DNA from 2 places in the Mesorhizobium sp. B2-4-14 genome. Region 1 is predicted to be linked to the other one. Evidence: predicted binding sites of a transcription regulator. Region 1 holds the regulator's gene; the other holds the start of a gene.
The links. Region 1 encodes LexA, which represses DNA repair genes until DNA is damaged. Its sites were predicted from a motif close to TGTTCNNNNTGTGTTCNG; they were not measured.

Region 1 (5,798 bases):
GGATCCGCCGCATCCATGGCTTCGACTGCTGCGAGATCGAGCGTTGCACGCATGATTTCAGACATTCCCTGGTTTGTTCACGCTCTAATTTATTCACGAATGGCTTCGCGAGCCGGCGCGGATCCCCGGCTGCGCTTGAGGCTGGGCAAGGCCAGCATGGCGAGCACGAACAAGCCGGTGGCAAGCTTCAGGTCAGGCGGCGGCATGCCGGCGGCGAGGCAGAACGACACCAGCTGATAGTAGATGATCGCGCCGGCGAAAGGCGCCAGCAGCTGACGCCAGACCGTCTGCTTGCCGACAACCGCCTCGCCGATCATCAGCGCGGCAAGCCCGTTGATGAGAATCCCCAGTCCCATATTGACGTCGGCAAATCCCTGCGACTGCACCATCAGCGCGCCGCTTGACGCCGAAAACGCGCTCGCCAGCCCGACACCGCCTATGGTCGCCGCCCAGACATTGATGCCTTGAGCCTCGGCCATGTCCGGGTTGGCGCCCACCGCGCGCACCGCGGTCCCCTTCTCGGTCCTGAAGAACATGTAGAGCGCCAGGAAGACGAGGAGCGCGAGAAGGCCGGCGACAACGATCTTGCTGGCCGGAAAACCAGGCCGCGCGAACGGCACCCAGTCGAACACGGTGGGCGAGCCGAAGACGGAGAGATTGGACTTGCCCATGATGCGCAGGTTGATGCTGTAGAGCATCGTCATCATCAGGATACCCGCAAGAAGCGTGTGGATGCGGAAGCGCAGATGGATGAAGGCGGTACAGCAACCCGCCACAAAGCCCGCTGCGACGGCGACCGCGATGGCTGTCAGCGGCGATGCACCGGCTGCAAGAAGCACGCCACAGACGCAGCCGCCCAGCGGAAAGGCGCCCTCGCTGGTCAGATCCGGAAAATTCAGCATGCGAAACGGGATCATGATCCCGAGCACGACAAAGGCCAGGATCAGGCTCTGCGCCAGTGTGACCGGGATGATCGCGACGAAGCTCGTCAGAACGTCCTGGATAAAGCTCATGGTGATCAGCTCGCCAGCAACATGCGATCGGTCTTGACGGAAAAATGGCCGATCAGATCTGCAACCGTGACCGCCGATTTCTCCTCGCCGGTGACTTCCAGCCTGACCCGGCCCGCGCCGAGCATGATCACCCGGCTGCCATGGTCGACGGCATGTTGCATATTGTGGGTCACCATCAGCGTGGTCAGTTTCAGCGCATTGACGGCGCGCACCGTCGCCTGCATGACGATTTCGGCCGTGCGCGGGTCGAGCGCTGCCGTATGCTCGTCGAGCAGCAGCAGGTCCGGCGATCCGCCAACCGCCATGATCAGCGACAGCGACTGCCTCTGCCCGCCCGAAAGCAGGTCGACGCGTGTGTCCAGGCGGTTTTCAAGGCCGAGACCCAGTATGGACAAGCGCTCCTTGTAGGACGCAAGCCGGGTGGCGTTCAGCCCTTGCCGCAAGCCGCGTTTGTGGCCGCGAAGGTCAGCCAACAACATGTTCTCCGCCACGGTCATGCTGGCGGCTGTGCCGCGCATCGGATCCTGGAAGACGCGCGCCAATTTTGCCGCGCGCTTGTGCACCGGCATGTTTGTCACATCGGTGCCGTTGATCAGGATCCTGCCGGAATCGAGGATGAGAGCTCCGGAAATGGCGTTGAGCATGCTGCTCTTGCCGGCCCCATTGGAGCCGATGACGATACCGAACTCGCCCGTGGCCAACGACAGGTTGAGGCCGTCCAGCGCGACCTTCTCGTCGGCCTGGCCCTTGTAGAACACTTTGCGCGCGGATCGGATCTCGAGCATCGTTCCTCCCACAACTGAAGGGTGACGGCGCCGACGCCGTCACCGCTGCAGCCCAACGTCAGTCGACGATGCAGCCGCAATCGGCCATCGAAGCGGGTATCTCGATGCCGAACGCGGCCATCGCCTTGCGGGAGATCGTTGCCATGTGGTCCTTGTAAGCCGGGCGCGACGGCGCGATCGTCTTCGGATCCTTGCCCTTAAGGATTTCGGCGGCGATGTTGCCGGCATTGACGCCAACCTGCGTGTAGTTGACCGCGAAGCTTGCCGGTACGGTGCCGTTGCGGACCGCGCTGTCATCGGAGTTGACGACCGGGATTCCAGCCTGACGAGCGGCTGCGGAGACAGCGGCGATCGCCGGCTGGATCAGGTTCGAGGCCGGGCCGTAGATCACGTCGGCCTTGCCGGCGAGCGAAGCGATGCGTTGCTGAATGTCATTGACGTTGTCGATGCCGACCTCCACGACCTCGAAGCCGGCCGCGGGTGCCGCCGCCTTGATCTTTTCGATCAGGGCAACGTCATTGGCTTCGCCTGGATTGTAGGGCACGCCAAAGCGCTTGGCGTTCGGCAGCAGCTTCTTGGTGAAGGCCATCACCGCGGCGACATCCTGCAGATCGCTGGCGCCGGTCATGCCTTCGTCTCCGGAGTCCCATGACGGCACCAGCTTGGCCGCGACCGGATCGGTGACCGCGGCAAAGACGATCGGAATGTCGGACCCTGCGAGCGCCTTCTTGGCGATCTGCGAGACCGGCGTGGTGATGGTGTAAATCAGCTTGGGCTGCTCTGCCTGCAGCTTGGCGATCATCTGCGGCACCAGCGATGCGTCGAAATTGGTATGGCTCTCGGTGTAGACGACGTCCTTGCCCTCGACGAAGCCGTTGTCCGTCAGCGCCTTCTTGAAACCGGCTATGGCGGCATTCAACTGAGGATGCTCTCCGAAATTGGCTATGCCGATACGAATCTGATCAGCCGCGGCGCTGCCGGCGCTGACCATCAAGGCGCCTGCCAGGGCCAATCCTGACAGCCATTTCGACTTCAACATCATTTCCTCCCAGATTTGATTAGCGCCGCTTAAAGACGGCACATCAGGCGATCATGGTCAGTCCGCCGGTCCATGTCAAACATTATATATAATTCTTGCCATGCACCGCCATGATATATAATTTTCCAAGCCTGACGATGGACGGACTGCGATGCAGGATCAGAATAGTTCCACAAAGACGGAGGCGGCCTATCAGCTGCTGCGGCGCGATATTCTGACGACGCGCCTCATGCCGGGTGCGCCGCTCAAGTTGAGTGCGCTGCGCGGCACATATGGCGTCGGCTGGACGCCGCTGCGTGAAGCATTGTCTCGGCTTGAAGCCGAGCGCCTTGTCACTGCCATCAGCAATCGCGGCTTTGCCGTCGCTCCCGTGTCGCGGGCCGAACTCGAGGACCTGGCGCGCGCGCGGATGGTTGTCGAGATGCCCCTGTTCCTGGAATCGATGGAAAAAGGCGACAGGCAATGGGAAGATGCCGTTGTCACCGCTCATTACCGGCTCTCTCGCTGCAAGACCGCGGTTGACGACCCCTCGGATGCGGCCGTCGATCAGTGGGACGAAAGCCACGAGGCCTTTCACGCGGCGCTGCTGAGTGGTGCGACGTCCAACTGGCTGCTGCGATTCCGCTCGACGATCGCGGATCAGCTGCGGCGACATCATCGTTTTCTCGGCCTGGCGCCGACTTTGCGGGCAGCGGCCGGCCTCAAGCATGGCTATGGAGAGGCCATGGACGCACTGCGCGAGGCGATCGCGATCGAGCATCACACCGCGATCATGGAGGCGGCGCTCGATCGTGATGTCGAGCGGGCAAAGGCATTGATGACGGCGCATATCGGCTACACGCTGCACGTCTATGTTCACAGCGAAGACAGCGGCGCCAACAACTACACCGCACGCGCCGGCAGCCTGAAAGCGGTTTCCGGATGATTTCGGCGCTTCCGCGCCGTCCGACGCTTACACACGGATCCATCCCCCAAGCGAGCTGGCGAACGTTGGCGTTTTGGTTTCGTTTCGTTCCGCTGGGATGACACTGGGCGACTCCATAAATCCGCCCCGTGCGCCTTTCAAACGACTGAAGCCAAACCTCAACAAGGGGTGGGCCACAGGCCATTAACCAAAACGATTTCAATGCGTGTGTCCGGGGCAGAAATCGTCGGTAAGCGTCGGTTGCCGTTTGTTGCCGGCGGCAAAAATTTCGAACCCCTTAACAAATTCACTAAACTTTAAACGGTTGCGGAACACAACTGGAACAGATAGTGTTTGTTCTGGGTTTGTTTTTCGATTCCGATTCAGACCCTTCGTTCAATGCCTTGGGGGCCGCCATGCTGACGCGCAAGCAACATGAACTGCTGATGTTCATTCATGAACGGCTCAAGGAAAGCGGCATCCCGCCCTCCTTCGACGAGATGAAAGAGGCTCTTGATCTTGCCTCCAAGTCGGGGATCCACCGCCTGATCACGGCGCTGGAGGAACGTGGCTTTATTCGGAGACTGCCCAATCGGGCGCGCGCACTGGAAGTGCTCAGGTTGCCGGATTCGATCGCGCCGGGCCTCAATGCGGCAAAGAAATTTTCGCCAAGTGTCATCCAGGGCAGCCTCGGTCAGGGCAACCTTGGTCGTCAGATCAAGCCGGCGCCGTCGCGCTTGCCCGCGGCCGGCAATGACGACGATGCTGTTCCGGCGGTCTCGATCCCGGTGATGGGCCGTATCGCCGCCGGTGTGCCGATCGATGCCATCCAGCACCAGACGCATTCGATCTCGGTGCCGCCTGACATGATCATGGGGGGCGAGCACTATGCGCTGGAGGTCAAGGGGGACTCGATGATCGAGGCCGGGATCTTCGATGGCGACACGGTCATCATCCGCAACGCCGATACAGCGAGCCCGGGCGAGATCGTCGTGGCGCTGGTCGACGAAGAGGAAGCGACCCTGAAACGGTTCCGCCGCAAGGGAGCTTCGATTGCCCTTGAAGCCGCTAACCCGGCCTACGAGACCCGCATTTTCGGACCGGACAGGGTCAAGGTGCAAGGCAAGCTCGTCGGGCTGATCAGGCGCTACTGAGCAGGGGCTGTTGCGCTTGTTTTGTCAGGCTTTTTATAGGGCGGCAGGCCCCTCGCCTCGCGCGAGAATTTGCGCTGTTCATGCCAGGGACGGTATGGCCTGTCGACGGCGAAGCTGACGATTGGTGGGCCAGTCGCCGATTGGCGGTCGAAGAAGACCGCAGCACTCCCTTTGCGAGCGAGTTGCCGTTTGGTGACGACGAGAACCAGCGGGTTATGGCAGGCGTCATAGCCGGTCGCGTCGTTGACGACGATCACGTCGGCGAAACCGCAGGCCTTCCAGGTATCCTTGCGGTCTTCGACATGCGCGACGATCGCTCCGGACGGGTGCCTGGCGAGGCAGACGCCGTCGGTGCAGTAGAACGGTGCTCCCGGCGGCAGGTTTACGGCATCGGCGATGGCGAACTGCCCGTCTGTCTTGTTGAACACCTCTGGCACGACGATGCTTTCGGATACCAATGCACGTTTCCAGTTGTCGACGGTGAATTCGTTCGGGCGTGCCCGGCTGACCGCGAGTTCGCCACCGCCGATCGGCACCGCGACCAGTCGGGCATCTTCCGAGATCAGCACATCGGGCGTGCGCGTATCCGACACAGTCAACAGGCCGGCAAGTGCGAATGGGAGTGCGGCGAGCCGCAGCCATGTCGTCGCCATCGTCGCGATGACCAGGGCGACCGTCACCAGCAGCACGGATTGCTGGGAAATCAGCCCGACCGCATCGACAGGAGAGCGTTCCGATATCCACGCCGATATGGCGATCATTGCCGTCAGGCCCTTGCCCATCAGGTAAAGGGATGGCGCATCCAAGCCGAACGGCATGAGCAACGCGCTGGCGACGGCCAGGAACATCACGACCGAAACGATCGGCATGACGGCCAGATTGGCGAACAAGCTGAGCGGCGAT
Region 2 (5,798 bases), on a different contig from region 1:
CCGATTTCGAAGCCGCCGGTTGCCGGCAGTGGACCTATACCGGTTCGCGCCACGGCAAGCTGGTCGCCATGCCTTATTGGAGCATTCCCGACAGCGCTTTTGATGACCCGGACGAAATGACTGTCTGGGCCCGGCGAGCCTATGAGGCCGGGCGGCGCGCGGGCAAGTAGCACGTTGCGGCAGTGCAGGCTTTCTCGGACATGTCGAGGCGCAGAGGGGGGGCGGGAACTCGGCTGATACGTTAATTCTTGCACCGCCTCACATTTGAACCCTACAGCGCCTTGGCGATCTTCGCCGCCAATCTTGCATTGTTCTCGACCAGCGCGATGTTGGTCTTCAGGCTCCGGCCGCCGGTCAGTTCCAGGATTTTTCCCAGCAGGAACGGCGTCACCGCCTTGCCGCTCACGTTGAGCGCCTCGGCGGCCTTCTGTGCTGCTTCGATATAGCCGGCCATCTCTTCCGCCGGGATTTCATGGTTTTCGGGCACCGGGTTGGCGATCAGCACGCCGCCGCCGAGACCGAGCGCTGCCCGCGTCTTGTAGAAATGCGCGATGTCTTCCGGTTTGTGCAAGGTCAACGGCGCGCGGAACGGCGATTGCCGCGACCAGAAGGCCGGCATTGTCTCGCAGCCATGGCCAACCACGGGCACGCCGCGCGTTTCCAGCACCTCAAGCGTTTTTTCGATATCGAGGATGGCCTTGGCGCCGGCCGAGACGACGATGACCGGTGTGCGCGCCAGTTCATCGAGATCGGCGGAAATGTCGAAACTCTTTTCCGCACCTTTGTGCACGCCGCCAATGCCGCCGGTGGCGAACACTTTTATCCCCACCATATGCGCCGCGATCATGGTCGCGGCGACCGTGGTGCCGCCGGTGCGCCCTTGCGCCACTGCAAAGCCGAGGTCGGCGCGCGACAGCTTCATCGCATCGCCGGTCATGGCCAGCGATTCACGCTCGCCGTCGGAAAGACCGATCTTGATGCGGCCGCCAACCACGGCGATCGTGGCGGGCACGGCACCGCCATCGCTGATGATCTTTTCGACATTGGCCGCCATGGCACCGTTGTCGGGGTAGGGCATGCCATGGGTGATGATGGTGCTTTCCAGCGCCACCACGGGACGCCCGGCAGCCAGGGCTTGCGCCACGGGAGCATGGACATCGATGAAGGGGTGGGCGCTCTCTGGGGTCATCTCGAATCTCCAATCGCGGCGCATCCATCAGGACGCGTAAACATCCCTGCGGCGCTGTGAATTTGCCGGTCTCATGCCATTTCCCGCGCATCCGGCACAAGGGCCAGTGCTTCCGCGAAGCTCGCCGCGGTGAATTCTGGCACGGCGTTGGCGCTTTCGATGGCCAGCGTTGCCGCCGCGACGCCTTCGCGCAAGGCCTGGCGCAGTGGCAGACCGCGCAACAGCGCCGCGACCGTCGCACCCGCCAGCGCGTCGCCGGCGCCGGTGACATCGGCGACTTTCCTCGGGGCAGGCGGCAGGATCGAAAACGCGCCTGCTTCATCGAAGCCCAGCACCGGCGCGCTGCCTGCCGTGACCACGCCACTGGCAAGGCCGTTGCATCGCAACCCGTCGATCATCTCTCGCTCGGAGGCACTCGAATTGACGCCAGCCAGTACAACGGCCTCTCGCCGGTTCATGAAGAGTTGCGCCAGTTCGCCGAGCACCGGTATCAGCCGCGTCACCTTGGCCGGCGAAATGGCAATGGCGAAAACCGGTTTGCCGGCAGCAAGTGGTAGCAGCCGCTCCAGAGCCGATGCCGGCAGATTGGCGTCACACAGGATGGCGTCGACGTCGGCGACCACCTCCCGCATCTTGGAGCGCCTGATCTGCTTGGGGAAGGCCAGGTCATAAAGCACCATGTCGGCAAAGCCGACGATCAACTCGCCCTCGCGGTCGATCAACGCCGTGTAGCTCGGCGTGGTGCGGTCGAGGAACACGGCCGACAGGTCCGAAATGCCGGCTTTCGCGATAGCGCGTGACACGGTATCGCCCGCGGCATCGCCGCCGCGGACCGACAGCAGCGAAGCCGAGACACCTCGGCGCACCGTGCTGCGCAACGCGTTGAAGACGCCGCCGCCGACATCCTCGCGCATTGTGCCGGGATTGGACGCCGCTGGCACGTACGGGCCGGCCACCTGGCCACGCCGATCGATATGGGCGCCGCCCACGGCCAGTATCTTCGCGGATTTCACCATGGCGGCGATATGACCTTTGTTATTGGCGCCACACAAGCGCTACACTGCGCGACAGAGCTTCGCATGCAAGGCAGCGATTCGGCGGATCGATACAATCGAGCCGTCTGGCCCAATGCGAGGACATCCCTGCCTCGGTCTGCGAGACAAAAAAAGAACAGATCAGGATATCTCTTGCTTTTTCAGTTGGTTGTCTCCCCTTGTCAAATGAGAACAAAAAAGGTACAAAATGGCAGGGATTGCGGATTGTCCGGCCTTCATTGACGACCAAGGGGTGATGTATCATGGCTCAGAATACTTTGCGGCTTGTAGAGGATAAGGCAGTGGACAAATCAAAGGCTCTGGATGCGGCGCTGTCGCAAATCGAGCGGGCTTTCGGCAAGGGCTCGATCATGCGGCTCGGCGCCAACGAGCAGGTCGTCGAGATCGAAACAGTGCCGACCGGATCGCTCGGCCTCGACATCGCGCTCGGCGTCGGCGGCCTGCCGCGCGGCCGCATCATCGAGATCTACGGGCCGGAAAGCTCTGGCAAGACGACGCTGGCCCTGCACACCGTGGCTGAAGCCCAGAAGAAGGGCGGCATCTGCGCCTTCGTCGATGCCGAGCACGCGCTCGATCCTGTCTATGCCCGCAAGCTCGGCGTCGATCTCGAAAACCTCCTGATTTCGCAGCCCGACACCGGCGAGCAGGCGCTGGAGATCTGCGACACGTTGGTGCGCTCCGGCGCCATCGACGTGCTGGTGGTCGATTCGGTGGCAGCGCTGACGCCGCGTGCCGAAATCGAAGGCGAGATGGGCGATTCGCTGCCTGGCCTGCAGGCCCGGCTGATGAGCCAGGCGCTGCGCAAACTGACCGCTTCGATCTCACGTTCCAACACCATGGTCATCTTCATCAATCAGATCCGCATGAAGATCGGCGTCATGTTCGGTTCGCCCGAAACCACCACGGGCGGCAACGCCTTGAAATTCTATGCATCGGTGCGCCTCGACATCCGCCGCATCGGCTCGGTCAAGGACCGCGACGAGGTCGTCGGCAACCAGACCCGCGTCAAGGTGGTCAAGAACAAGCTGGCGCCGCCCTTCAAGGTGGTCGAGTTCGATATCATGTATGGCGAAGGCGTGTCCAAGACCGGCGAACTGGTCGATCTTGGCGTCAAGGCTGGTGTGGTCGAGAAGTCGGGCGCCTGGTTCTCCTACAATTCGCAGCGCCTCGGCCAAGGCCGCGAGAATGCTAAACTGTTCCTGCGCGACAATCCCGACACCGCGCGCGAGATCGAACTGGCGCTCCGGCAGAACGCCGGCTTGATCGCCGAGAAGTTCCTTGAAAATGGTGGCTCTGAAGGTGGCGACGACGGTTTTGAGGACGAAGCCGGCGCGATGTAGGGCAATGGCCAGAGTTCGGCCATAAATTCAGCCTATCACCTGATGCTTAAGTAACCGAGTTCTTTAGTACCGCGTTCCAAACCGCCGGCCTTCGAGCCGGCGGTTTTCGTTTTCGGCAGATCGGTAAGCTCCTGGATTGGCCCAATTCCGTGTTTCTGGACAGGGTCGGGCGTGCCCGCTAAAAGGCCAAGTCTATTTTCTAAGACGCAGAGACCAGTTTCCGCCGGCTGTGCCGGCGGTTTTCGCGAAAAGGCAGCAGTCATGAGTGGCGTGAACGAGATCCGGTCGACATTTCTCGACTATTTCCGCAAGGAGGGCCATGAGGTCGTGGCCTCGAGCCCGCTCGTGCCGCGCAACGATCCGACCTTGATGTTCACCAATGCCGGCATGGTGCAGTTCAAGAACGTCTTCACCGGTTTGGAGAAGCGGCCCTATTCGCGCGCCACCACCGCCCAGAAGAGCGTTCGCGCCGGCGGCAAGCACAATGATCTCGACAATGTCGGCTATACCGCGCGCCATCTGACCTTCTTCGAGATGCTCGGCAATTTCTCCTTTGGCGATTATTTCAAGGAGCGCGCCATCGAGCTTGCCTGGAACCTGATCATCCGAGAGTTCGGTCTGAAGAAGGACAAGCTGCTGGTCACCGTCTATCATACGGACGACGAGGCGGCTGGCTTCTGGAAGAAGATCGCCGGGTTCTCGGACGATCGCATCATCCGCATCGCAACCTCGGACAATTTTTGGGCCATGGGCGACACCGGACCTTGCGGGCCGTGCTCGGAAATCTTCATCGATCGAGGCGAGCATATCTGGGGCGGACCTCCCGGCAGTCCCGAGGAAGACGGCGACCGGTTTCTCGAATTCTGGAACCTGGTGTTCATGCAATACGAACAGGTGACGAAGGAGGAGCGCATCGACCTGCCGCGCCCGTCGATCGACACCGGCATGGGCCTGGAGCGCATGGCCTCGATCCTGCAAGGGGTGGAAAGCGTCTTCGAGACCGACCTGTTCCGCCACCTGATCGATGCGGCGTCGTCCGCGCTTGGGCGCGCGCCCGACGCGGAAACGGTGGCGTCCTACCGCGTCATTGCGGATCACCTGCGCTCGTCCTCCTTCCTGGTGGCCGACGGCGTGCTGCCGTCGAACGAAGGCCGCGGCTATGTGCTGCGCCGTATCATGCGCCGCGCCATGCGCCATGCGCAGTTGCTCGGCGCCCGCGATCCGCTGATGTGGAAGCTGGTGCCGGCGCTGGTACGCGAGATGGGCCAGGCCTATCCCGAGCTGGTGCGCGGCGAAGAGATGATTACCGAAACCCTGAAACTCGAGGAAACCCGCTTCCGCAAGACGCTGGTGCGCGGCCTTGGCCTGCTGTCGGAGGCGACGGAAAAGCTCCATGCCGGCGACATGCTGGACGGCGAGACTGCGTTCAAACTTTACGACACCTATGGCTTTCCGCTCGACCTGACGCAGGACGCGCTGCGGCAGCGCAACATCTCGGTCGATCTTGCCGGATTCACCGATGCGATGGAGCGGCAGAGGACCGAGGCGCGTGCACACTGGGCAGGCTCCGGCGAGGCCGCGACCGAGACGGTCTGGTTCCCGATCCGCGAGAAGACCGGCGCCACCGAATTCCTCGGCTATGAGACAGAGCAAGCGGAAGGTCTCGTCCAGGCGCTGGTCAGGGAAGGCAAGACCGTGGACAGCGCCGGCAAGGGTGAAGCTGTTGCCGTGGTTGTCAACCAGACGCCGTTCTACGCCGAATCCGGCGGCCAGATGGGCGACACCGGCGTCATTTCGGGCGAGGGGTTCTCGATGGAGGTCTCCGACACGCAGAAGAAGGCGGATGGGCTGTTCGTGCATATCGGCAAGGTGATTAACGGCACGGTCAAGACGGGCGCCGCCGTCGAGCTGAAGGTTGACCATAACAGGCGCTCCAGGTTGCGCGCGAACCATTCGGCGACGCACCTCATCCATGAGGCCTTGCGCGAAGTGCTGGGCACCCATGTCGCCCAGAAGGGCTCGTTGGTCGCGCCCGAGCGGCTGCGCTTCGACATCTCGCATAACAAGCCGATCTCGGCCGAGGAACTCGAAGAAGTCGAGCGCATGGCCAACGAGATCGTCGTGCAGAACAGCCCGGTGACCACGCGGCTGATGTCGATCGACGACGCCATTGCCGAGGGCGCCATGGCGCTGTTCGGCGAGAAATACGGCGAC

Region 2: the regulator LexA is predicted to act here: its motif matches at 2,412-2,429, upstream of recA (recombinase RecA).

The regions. Positions count from the first base shown of each region.
Region 1 covers NZ_VFVA01000007.1:36,932-42,729, forward strand. Annotated here, with positions in the region: gene kynU (kynureninase) at 1-53, opposite strand, end outside; gene FJ938_RS08700 (ABC transporter permease) at 90-1,013, opposite strand; gene FJ938_RS08705 (ABC transporter ATP-binding protein) at 1,019-1,798, opposite strand; gene FJ938_RS08710 (ABC transporter substrate-binding protein) at 1,857-2,837, opposite strand; gene FJ938_RS08715 (GntR family transcriptional regulator) at 2,989-3,762, shown strand; gene lexA (transcriptional repressor LexA) at 4,158-4,895, shown strand; gene FJ938_RS08725 (ComEC/Rec2 family competence protein) at 4,889-5,798, opposite strand, start outside.
Region 2 covers NZ_VFVA01000006.1:26,010-31,807, reverse strand. Annotated here, with positions in the region: gene FJ938_RS07655 (TfoX/Sxy family protein) at 1-170, shown strand, start outside; gene FJ938_RS07650 (pseudouridine-5'-phosphate glycosidase) at 272-1,189, opposite strand; gene FJ938_RS07645 (carbohydrate kinase family protein) at 1,261-2,205, opposite strand; gene recA (recombinase RecA) at 2,487-3,584, shown strand; gene alaS (alanine--tRNA ligase) at 3,846-5,798, shown strand, end outside.